Linked DNA regions of Hyalangium gracile. The protein of the gene in region 1 interacts with the protein of each later gene in a pairwise test. Links are inferred from orthologs where the notes say so. Each region holds a gene or a part of one and is shown in the gene's direction. Other genes may lie near its edges.

The links. The genes of interacting proteins can lie anywhere in the genome.
Region 2: the proteins of KY572_RS15075 (region 1) and priA interact in binary tests that used the Escherichia coli proteins (3 or more experiments, as listed by UniProt). The link is inferred for Hyalangium gracile from one-to-one orthologs.

The regions. Positions count from the first base shown.
Region 1 is NZ_JAHXBG010000006.1:512,877-517,365, forward strand. The notes cover bases 799-3,633. They hold KY572_RS15075 (single-stranded DNA-binding protein), read left to right. Parts: upstream 799-1,890; coding sequence 1,891-2,376; downstream 2,377-3,633. Other genes in these bases: dacB (D-alanyl-D-alanine carboxypeptidase/D-alanyl-D-alanine endopeptidase), read left to right, coding at 799-1,668; KY572_RS15080 (succinate dehydrogenase), read right to left, coding at 2,452-3,135; hslO (Hsp33 family molecular chaperone HslO), read left to right, coding at 3,378-3,633. Outside these bases: more of dacB, read left to right, coding at 1-798; more of hslO, read left to right, coding at 3,634-4,271; KY572_RS15090 (phosphoribosyltransferase), read left to right, coding at 4,372-4,489. UniProt on the Escherichia coli protein: Plays an important role in DNA replication, recombination and repair. Binds to ssDNA and to an array of partner proteins to recruit them to their sites of action during DNA metabolism. Acts as a sliding platform that migrates on DNA via reptation.
Region 2 is NZ_JAHXBG010000003.1:217,729-222,353, reverse strand. What follows is about bases 1,161-4,131. They hold priA (replication restart helicase PriA), read left to right. Parts: upstream 1,161-1,490; coding sequence 1,491-3,773; downstream 3,774-4,131. Other genes in these bases: KY572_RS47070 (hypothetical protein), read left to right, coding at 3,789-4,131; soxR (redox-sensitive transcriptional activator SoxR), read right to left, coding at 1,161-1,162. In the rest of the region: KY572_RS07625 (TVP38/TMEM64 family protein), read right to left, coding at 1-647; more of soxR, read right to left, coding at 710-1,160; more of KY572_RS47070, read left to right, coding at 4,132-4,625.

The DNA.
Region 1 (4,489 bases):
AACGCGACCGCCATCTACCTGCGGGCCGGTGAGGCTCCGGGTGCCAAGGGCACCGTGGAGATGGAGCCCCCCAGCGACTTCTTCGTGGTGGAGAACGGGCTGACCACGGGCAGCCACCGGGCCCGCCGCGTCTCGGTCGCCAGCAAGCCGCTGGGCGACAAGCAGCGCATCGTGGTGAAGGGGCAGCTGCCGTCGGACCAGGGCGCCGTGAGTGTCTGGAAGAAGATCGACAACCCGCCCATGTACTTCGGCTACACCTTCAAGGAGCTGCTGAAGGGGCGCGGCATCAAGGTGAAGGGCAAGGTGAAGCTGGGCCTGGCTCCCTCGAGGGCCAGGCTGGTGCACGTGGCCCAGTCGGACACGTTCGACGTCATCCTCAAGCGGCTCAACAAGCTGTCCAACAACTTCGTCGCCGAGACGCTGCTCAAGACGATGGGCGCCGAGCTCAAGGGCGCGCCGGGCAGCTTCCAGAAGGGCATCGAGGTGGTGGAGTCCTTCCTCGAGCGGGAGGTGGGCCTGCCCAGCGGCTCGTACGTGATGAAGAACGGCAGCGGCCTGAACGACACCAACCGCTTCTCGGCCACGCAGCTCACGCGCATCCTGCGCTTCATGCACTCGCGCTTCCCGCTGGCGCCCGAGTACCTGTCCTCGGTGGGCATCGCCGGCAAGGACGGCACGCTCAAGTACCGCTTCGAGGGCAGCGAGGCCGTGGGCCGCCTGCGCGCCAAGACGGGCACGCTGGAGAATGTGTCCGCGCTGAGCGGCTACGTGCAGGCCACCGGCGGGGAGCTGTTCGTCTTCGCGATGATGGTGAACGACTACCCCGGTCGCTCGGGCCCCGTGGTGCAGGGGCTGGATGCGCTGGGCGCCGCGGTGGCGGCCACGGGCTCCTCGATGGGGCCCTCGCGCGCGGTGGCGGCGCTCTCGGACACTCCGCGTCCGGGCGGTGAGCTGGGCGCGGTGGCCAGCCGCATCAAGACGTACCTGGAGCTGGGCAAGCAGCGCGACCAGCGCAACATCAGCTTCCTGCGCACGGCGTGGCGCAGCGAGCGCGACCCGGCCGTGCGCGCCGTGCTGGCCGACAGCCTCTACCAGTCCAACCCGAGCGACTACCTGGGCGCGCGCACGCTCCTGGACAGCTACTCGGCGGCCTCGGACGTGTACGGCCGGCTGCGGGCCGTGGCGCGCGAGCTCTCCGTGGACGTGCCCGGCGTGGGCAGCATGGTGGAGCTGGCCGCGGGCGGCAACGCGGAGGCGCTGGCTCGCGTGGTGGAGCTGGCCGGGGCCTCGCGTGGGGACGGGCAGGCGGAGACGGAGCTGTCCGTGGCCCTGGGCGAGGTGGCTCGCACCGCGCCAGAGGAGCTCGTCGTCGCCCTGCGCGAGTCCGGCAACTCGGAGCGGGATGTCGCCGTCTCCCTGCTGGCCCGCGGGCTGGTGCAGGTGGGCGACGCGGACCACCCGTTCTGGAAGTCACTGCGCAAGCAGCTCGGCGCGCCGGATCCGGCCCTGGTGACGTTCGTGCGCAACCTGGACGCCACGCTCTCGCAGAAGGTGGCCGAGCAGAAGGCGCCTCGGGCTCCGGACACGGTGGAGGCGGTGTCGCCGGGCTCCGCGGCTCCCGTGGGGCCGGGGCCTTCGCGCACGGCGGAGACCCGCCCTGGCGGGTGAGGCCCGCATCCCCGTGTGATTTCAGGGATCTCCCGGGGCGAGCAGGCAGGCGGGCGTTGACGCCTGCCTCGTGGGCCCGAGGATCAGCGCGCGCGTCGCTCCCATCGTGTATACCTGTCAAGTATTCCGCCAGGTGATGAACCTGCGGGATGGCGCCGATCCGTGGTGGATCGGCTACCCAAGGAGCCGGTCCGAGGTGGACGGGCTATAGAAAGGGCAGTCATGGCTGGAGGCGTCAACAAGGTCATCCTCATCGGCAACCTCGGAGCAGACCCCGAGGTGCGCTTCACCCCGGGCGGTCAGGCGGTCGCCAACTTCCGCATCGCCACCAGCGAGAGCTGGAACGACAAGAACGGGCAGAAGCAGGAGCGGACCGAGTGGCACCGCATCGTCGTGTGGGGAAAGCTGGCGGAGCTGTGCGGCGAGTACTTGAAGAAGGGCCGGCAGTGCTACGTCGAGGGCCGCCTGCAGACGCGCGAGTGGACGGACAAGGAGAACCGGAAGAACTACACCACCGAGGTGGTCGCCACCTCCGTCACCTTCCTGGGCGGCCGTGATGCGGGCGCCGGGGATGGGGGCGGGGCCCGGCGCGGCGGTGGCTCGTTCTCCCGAAGCGGGGAGCCCGACTACGGCGCGCCTCCTCCGGGGATGGACGATGGCGGCATGAACCAGAGCGGTGGCAACGGGGACGACGACATCCCGTTCTAGGCTCCGGAAGACGAACCGGCCGCCCCCAATACCCGGGAGCGGCCGGTTTTGTTTTCAGGTGGTGCGGGCCGCCCGCTACATGTCGATGGAGTGCCCGGTGCCGGGGCCGAACGCCTCACCGGCCTGGAACAGCGCGTAGATGGCGCCCCACGCCATGGCCGTCAGCACCAGGAAGATGATGATGACGAAGGGCTCGAAGCGGCGCATGGAGCGCTCGCTGGCGAAGATGCCCCAGGCCATGCCGAAGTTCTGCAGCCCGTTGGCCACGTGGTACGCCACGCCGAGCGTGCCCACCAGGTAGACGAAGAGGGTGGGGCCGTGGAAGCGCATCTCCCGGGCGATGTCCTCGAAGGCCTCGGGGCCGTGGCCCAGCAGGCGCGGCTCCAGGAAGGCCTTCCACAGGTGGGCGCCCAGGAAGGCCAGCACGCCCACGGCGGTGACGCGCTGGAGGATGTACTTGAGGTTGCCGTAGTTGTTGTAGGCGAGGTTGTTGGGCCGGAAGCTGAACAGCCGCACCAGGCCCCACCCGGTGTGCATCAGCAGCGGCACCAGGGAGATGAGGAAGCCCAGCGCCATCGAGAACGGGTGCGCGTACGTCGTCACCGAGCTCTGCCACGCCGCGGCGCCGCTGAAGGCGGCCAGGTTGTCCCAGAGGTGGTTGATGGTCCACAGCGTCAGGGGGAACACCGCGAGGAATGAGCCCAGGCGGGACTGGAGGAGCGGGTTCTTGCGAGGAAGGGCTGCGGCTTGGGTGCTCATCGGGACTCCGGCGACGCGCGGACGGGCCACTCCGCGGGTAGGTGGGTCGGACCGGGCGTTATAGCCGGTCCCGGTGAACGAGGGGCTGGGATATGCCAGCCGGGGTGGCAGCCGGGGCGCTCGGAGGCATAAGCCGGGCCGATGCCTGGGGCTCCAACCCCTCCTTTCCAGGGTAACCGAGGCGCCGGGCGCCTTCCCCATTGGCGAGCGCGGCGGTGTTGGGCACGCTACAGCCTCTCCTTATGGCCGATGAACTCGTCAGTGGACTATTGAAGGACGTGGACGTCCGAGTGGTGCTCGCCCTCACGTCCGAGCTGTCTCGCCAGGCGCGGGCGACGCACAAGAGCGAGTCGGCTTCGGCCGCGCTGCTCGCCCAGGGGCTCACCGCCGCCGCGCTCCTGGCGGCGCTTCAGAAGGGGGAGACGCGCATCAACCTGCAGCTGGAGTGCGACGGGCCCCTGCGCGGCTTCTTCGTGGACGCGGACACCTCCGGGCTGCTGCGGGGCTACACCAAGAACCCCCATGTCACCCACGTGGGCGCCGAGGGCGAGTACCGCTGGCGGCCGGTGTTCGGCAACAAGGGCTACATCTCCGTGCTGCGCGACATCGGCGAGGGTGAGTACTACCGCTCCTCGGTGGAGCTGGAGCGCTTCGACTTCGAGCAGGACCTGGAGCGCTACTTCACCATCTCGGATCAGGTGGCCACGCAGCTCAAGCTGGAGCAGGTGGCAAAGGTCAAGGACGGCACCACCGAGCCCCTGGGGGTGGTGGCGGGCATCATCCTTCAGCCCCTGCCGAACGGGGACCGGGAGGCCTTCCAGACGCTCGGCCGCCAGCTCAAGGAGAACCTGCACGGGGTGCTCCAGGCCCATGCCGCCGAGGGCGGGGCGGCGGTGCTCAAGGCGCTGCTGCCGGGCCGCAATGACTTCGAGGTCATGTCCCGCTACCCCCTGCGCTTCTCGTGCACGTGCAGCCGGGACCGGGTGAAGAACGCGCTGCTGGCCATGGGGAAGGAGGAGCTGACGGATCTGCTGGAGAAGGACGGGAAGGCGGAGGTGACGTGCCAGTTCTGCACGACACAGTACGTCATTCCCGGAGACGAGATCCGCGCGATGCTGGAAGCCGCAATGAAGTGACGTACAGCGTGCAGCCCAGCGCCGGGGGCCTACGCGGGAAGTAGCCCCCGAGCGTCGCTCAAGATATGACGTGGGCGCACCTCAGCTGGAGTCCTCATCCGTGGCCACGAAGCGCGCAGTGTCCGGCAAGGGCAAGACCTCCAAGAAGGGCAAGTCCGCGCCCAAGCCTTCCAAGCAGAAGGTGGAGAAGCTGGTCTCCATCCCCTCGGACGTCGTGC
Region 2 (4,625 bases), on another replicon or contig:
GTGATGAGGACGGTGACGGCGACGGTGGCCACCAGCCCGCCCAGGAAGAGGACGCGGCCCCACGGCCCGCTGTCCGGGCGCTGGCCGCTGGTGAGCTGGGTGACGCTCGTCACCAGCGAGCCCAGGTACACATAGAGGAGCGTGCCGGGGAACATGCCCACCATCGAGGCGAGCACATAGTCCCGCGGGCGCACCCGCGTGAGCCCGAGCGCGTAGTTCAACAGGTTGAAGGGGAACAGCGGCGACAGGCGCAGGAGCAGCACCACGCGCAGGCCCTGCGCTCCCACGGCCGCGTCCACCGCGCTGAAGCGCGCGTCCCCGGAGATGCGCCGCGCCACTCGCTCGCGCAGCACCGTGCGCCCCAGCAGGAAGGCCGCCGTGGCACCCAGGTTGCTCGACAGCATCACCAGCAGCGTGCCGTACACCGGCCCGTAGGCGAAGCCCGCCCCCAGCGTGAGGATGGAGCCGGGCAGCACCAGCACCGTCGCCGCCACGTACGCCACGACGAAGACGGCCGCTCCCACCAGGCCCATGTCTCGGATGCGCTCGATGAGCGCCAGCAGCCAGGCATTGACGGGCAGCAGGATGACGGCGGTCACGATCGCCGCGATTCCCAACAGCCACAGCACGACACGTCGGCTCTTCATCCCGGCCCCACGTCTCTGGAGGAACCTACCGCCTCTTCACTTGCAGTCGTAGCCGAGGAAGCTCACCGCGTCTCTCTTCTTCCGCTGTTCCAGAAGAGGGGCCCGGGGCCGTAGGCGGCGGCGCGGTCTCCGGGGTTGGCCAGCCGACAGCGGTCGAGCGACAGACAGCCGCAGCCGATGCACTCCGTCAGGCCGCTCTTGAGCCGCTCGAGCTCGGCGATCCGCTCGTCGATCCGGGCCTTCCACGTCTGGGAGAGTCTGGCCCAGTCCGCCCGGTTCGGCACCTCGTCGGCGGGCAGCTTGGAGAGCTCCTGGCCGATCTCCTCGAGGCTGAGCCCCACGCGCTGGGCGAAGACGATGAACGCCACGCGCCGGATCATCGGGCGCGAGAAGCGGCGGTGGCCCGACGCGGTGCGCTCCGAGCGGATGAGGCCTCGCTCCTCGTAGAAGCGAAGCGCGGACGTCGCGACGCCGGTGCGGCGAGCGAACTCCCCAATCGTGAGCGGCTCGAACATGTCCGAATATGGGCGCCTCAGGGGCTTGACTTCAAGTGAACTTGAAGATGCAGGTTCCCTGGCTGCCGCGGCTCGAGTCGCCGCGAGAAAGGAAGGCGCGGGAGGCCACGGCGCTGCTGCATGACGGCCCCACCGCCCTGGCCTTCATCGGATGAGGTCCACCGAGGGAAGAGCGCGTGGCAGGTAGGGCGGGCAGGACGCCGAGGGCCGTCTCGCGCGTTCTACTGTCATGGATCAGTCAGCGGCTCCGGAGCCCGAGAATCAGGCATTTCCGTCCACTCCGCGTGGTACGTCCGATCACACCCCAGGTTGCATGACCTGGCGGGAAATGGTCGTGTCGGATCACTCCGCTACTGTGGACCCCGTGAGCTCGTCTGCCTCCCTTGCTTCCGTCGCTGTGGGCCGTCCTGTCCGGGGCGAGTTCACCTATGTCGTCCCGGAGACTCTCTCGGGCCGCCTGTCCCCGGGCCAGCGGGTGCTCGTGCCCTTCGGGCGAGGCACCGCGCTGGGGTTCTTCCTGGGGCCTGCCTCCTCGCCCGCCGAGGAGGGCATCAAGCTCAAGCCCATCCAGCGCGTGCTCGAGGAGTCTCCCTCCCTCCCGGCGGATCTCATCGCCCTGCTGCGCTTCGCCGCCGAGCACTACCGCTACCCGCTCGGTGAGGTGATTCGCGGCGCCCTTCCGCCCGGACTCTCCAAGGCCGAGGACGAGAAGGAGGCCCGGCCGGATGTGCAGCAGTTCGCCGTGGCGCTCGTCACGGAGACGCCAGCCGAGCTGCGCCGCGCGCCCGCCCAGTCCGCCGCCCTGGCCTACCTGCTGGCCGTGGGGGGCCGCGCGCCCGTGGAAGAGGTGGCCCACTCCATCCCGGGTGGCCGCGAGACGCTGAAGAAGCTCGCCTCGCGCGGCATGGTGCGCATCGAGGAGCAGGTGCTCAAGCCGGGCGTGCGCGAGGGCCTGGGCCAGGGCCGCCCGGACGTGCTCACTCCCGAGCAGGACGTCGCCGTGAAGGCCCTGCAGTACTCGCTCGACATGGGCGGCTTCCAGACGGTGCTCCTGCACGGCGTCACCGGCAGCGGCAAGACGGAGGTGTACCTGCGCGCGGTGGAGCACACGCTCGCCCAGGGCAAGGGCAGCCTCATCCTCGTGCCGGAGATCGCGCTCACGCCGCAGCTGGTGGGCCGCTTCCGCAGCCGCTTCGGCGGGGACGTGGCGGTGCTGCACTCGGGCCTGAAGGATCGCGAGCGGCTCTTCCACTGGCAGGCGCTGCGCAAGGGCACGGTGCGCATCGCCGTGGGCGTGCGCTCGGCCATCTGGGCCCCCGTGGAGAACCTGGGCCTCGTCGTGGTGGACGAGGAGCATGATCCCTCCTTCAAGCAGGAGGACAAGCTCCGCTACAACGCGCGCGACATGGCCGTCATGCGCGGCAAGCAGGCCGGAGCGCTGGTGGTGCTCGGCTCGGCCACGCCCTCGCTGGAGTCCCTGGAGAACGTGCACCGCGGCCGCTACCGGCTGCTGGAGATGAAGCACCGCGTCGATGACCGGCCCATGCCGCGCATCGAGCTGGTGGACCTGCGGATTGAACGCCCGCGCGACGGCGGCCCCGTCACGGAGGAGGCGCCCATCCTCTCCCAGCCGCTGGTGGACGCCATGCGGGAGACGCTGGACAAGGGCCAGCAGACCATCCTCTTCCTCAACCGCCGCGGTCACAGCACCTTCCTGCTGTGCGAGGTGTGCGGGCTGACGCTCAAGTGCAACGACTGCGACGTGTGCCTGACGCTGCACCGGGCCGCCTCGCGCGTCATGTGCCACTACTGCGGCCTGGCCACCCCCGTGCCCGAGCGCTGCCGCGAGTGCACCGGCCCCATGCTCCGGCTGGGCATCGGCACCGAGCGCGTGGAGGCCGAGGTGGCCGAGCGCTTCCCGCAGGCCCGCGTCGCCCGGCTGGACCGGGACGCGGCCACCAGCGGCGAGCGCGTCACCGAGCTGCTGGCCGCCTTCGCCCGCCGGGAGATCGACATCCTGGTGGGCACGCAGATGGTGGCCAAGGGCCATGACTTCCCGGGCGTCACCCTGGTGTGCGTGGTCATGGCGGACACCTCCCTGGCCATCCCGGACTTCCGCGCCGCCGAGCGCACCTTCCACCTGCTCACCCAGGTGGCCGGGCGGGCCGGACGGGGCAAGGATCCGGGCCGCGTCCTGGTGCAGACCTACAACCCGGACTCCGAGCCGGTGAAGAAGGTGCTCGCCCATGACTTCGAGGGCTTCGCCCAGCAGGAACTGGACTGGCGCAAGGCCCTGGCCTATCCCCCCTTCACCCGGATGGCGGCCATCCGGCTCGAGGGCGAGCACCCGGAGCAGACCGCCAGCGTGGCCCGGATGCTCGGGGACTTCCTCTCCCGACGCATGCCACCCCCCTCCGCCGGGGTGCGCCTGCTGGGGCCGGCGCTGGCGCCCATCTCCCGCCTCCGAGGGCGGACGCGCTGGCAGATCCTCCTGAAGGGGCCCTCCCATGCGGCCCTCGCCCCTTTGCTTGCCCGCCTGGAAGCGAAGCTGGAGGACATTCCGTCGGGGGTGAAGGTCACGATCGACGTGGATCCGGGTGCGATGCTGTAGACTCAGGCGGCTTACATGGCCGCCCCGGTCCTCCTCGTCCACGACGACATCGCTACCATCGCCACCGTCCGCCGGTTGCTCACGCGCGAGGGGCACGAGGTCATCCTCGCTACCTCCGTCGCGGACGCCCTCATCGCCTTCGGCCACTACCAGCCCTCGCTCCTCATCCTGGCTCCGGCCGTGGAGTCGGGGCGGGGCAGCCTGGTCTTGGAGGAGCTGCTCCAGCACCCGGACGGGCACAAGGCGCGCCTGCTGCTGCTGGGCGAGCCCGTCGCGGGCTACAGCCTGCCGGTAGCGCCCCTGCCGCTGGATCCTCCCAGCTTCCTGGAGACGGTGAGCATGCTGGTGCGCGGCCCCGCCCAGGGAGAGGACTGGCGGGTCCAGGAGTCGCACACCCTCCCCGTTCCGCACACCGAGGCGGCGGTGGATGCGGACCCGTGGCAGGTGCCTCCTCCCTCGGAGCGCAGCAACCCCGCGCTGGCCAATGCCCTCTTCGGGGACATGGGGGGCACGCCGCAGGTGGACTGGGATGCGCCTCCGGCGGACGCGCAGGCCCTGGCTGCCGAGCAGGAGGGGCTCGGGGCGCGGCAGGCCTCCGAGGCCATGGATGCGGCCTTCGAGCAGACCCACCAGCAGGTGGAGGCCGAGGCGGTGGCCTCGCTGGACTCGACGCTGGCAGCGCAGGCCGCGCCCGCTCCGGCTCCCCAGGCGGAACCGCACGCCGGGTCCGCCTTCACGTTCGTGGGCAGCGAGCCGGTCTCCGAGCAGGAGGCGCTGGCCGTGGCGGCGGATCCCGTCCTCATGGATCCGGTGGACCTGAGGGGGGAAGCCCCCGTCGTGGCGGACGCGCTG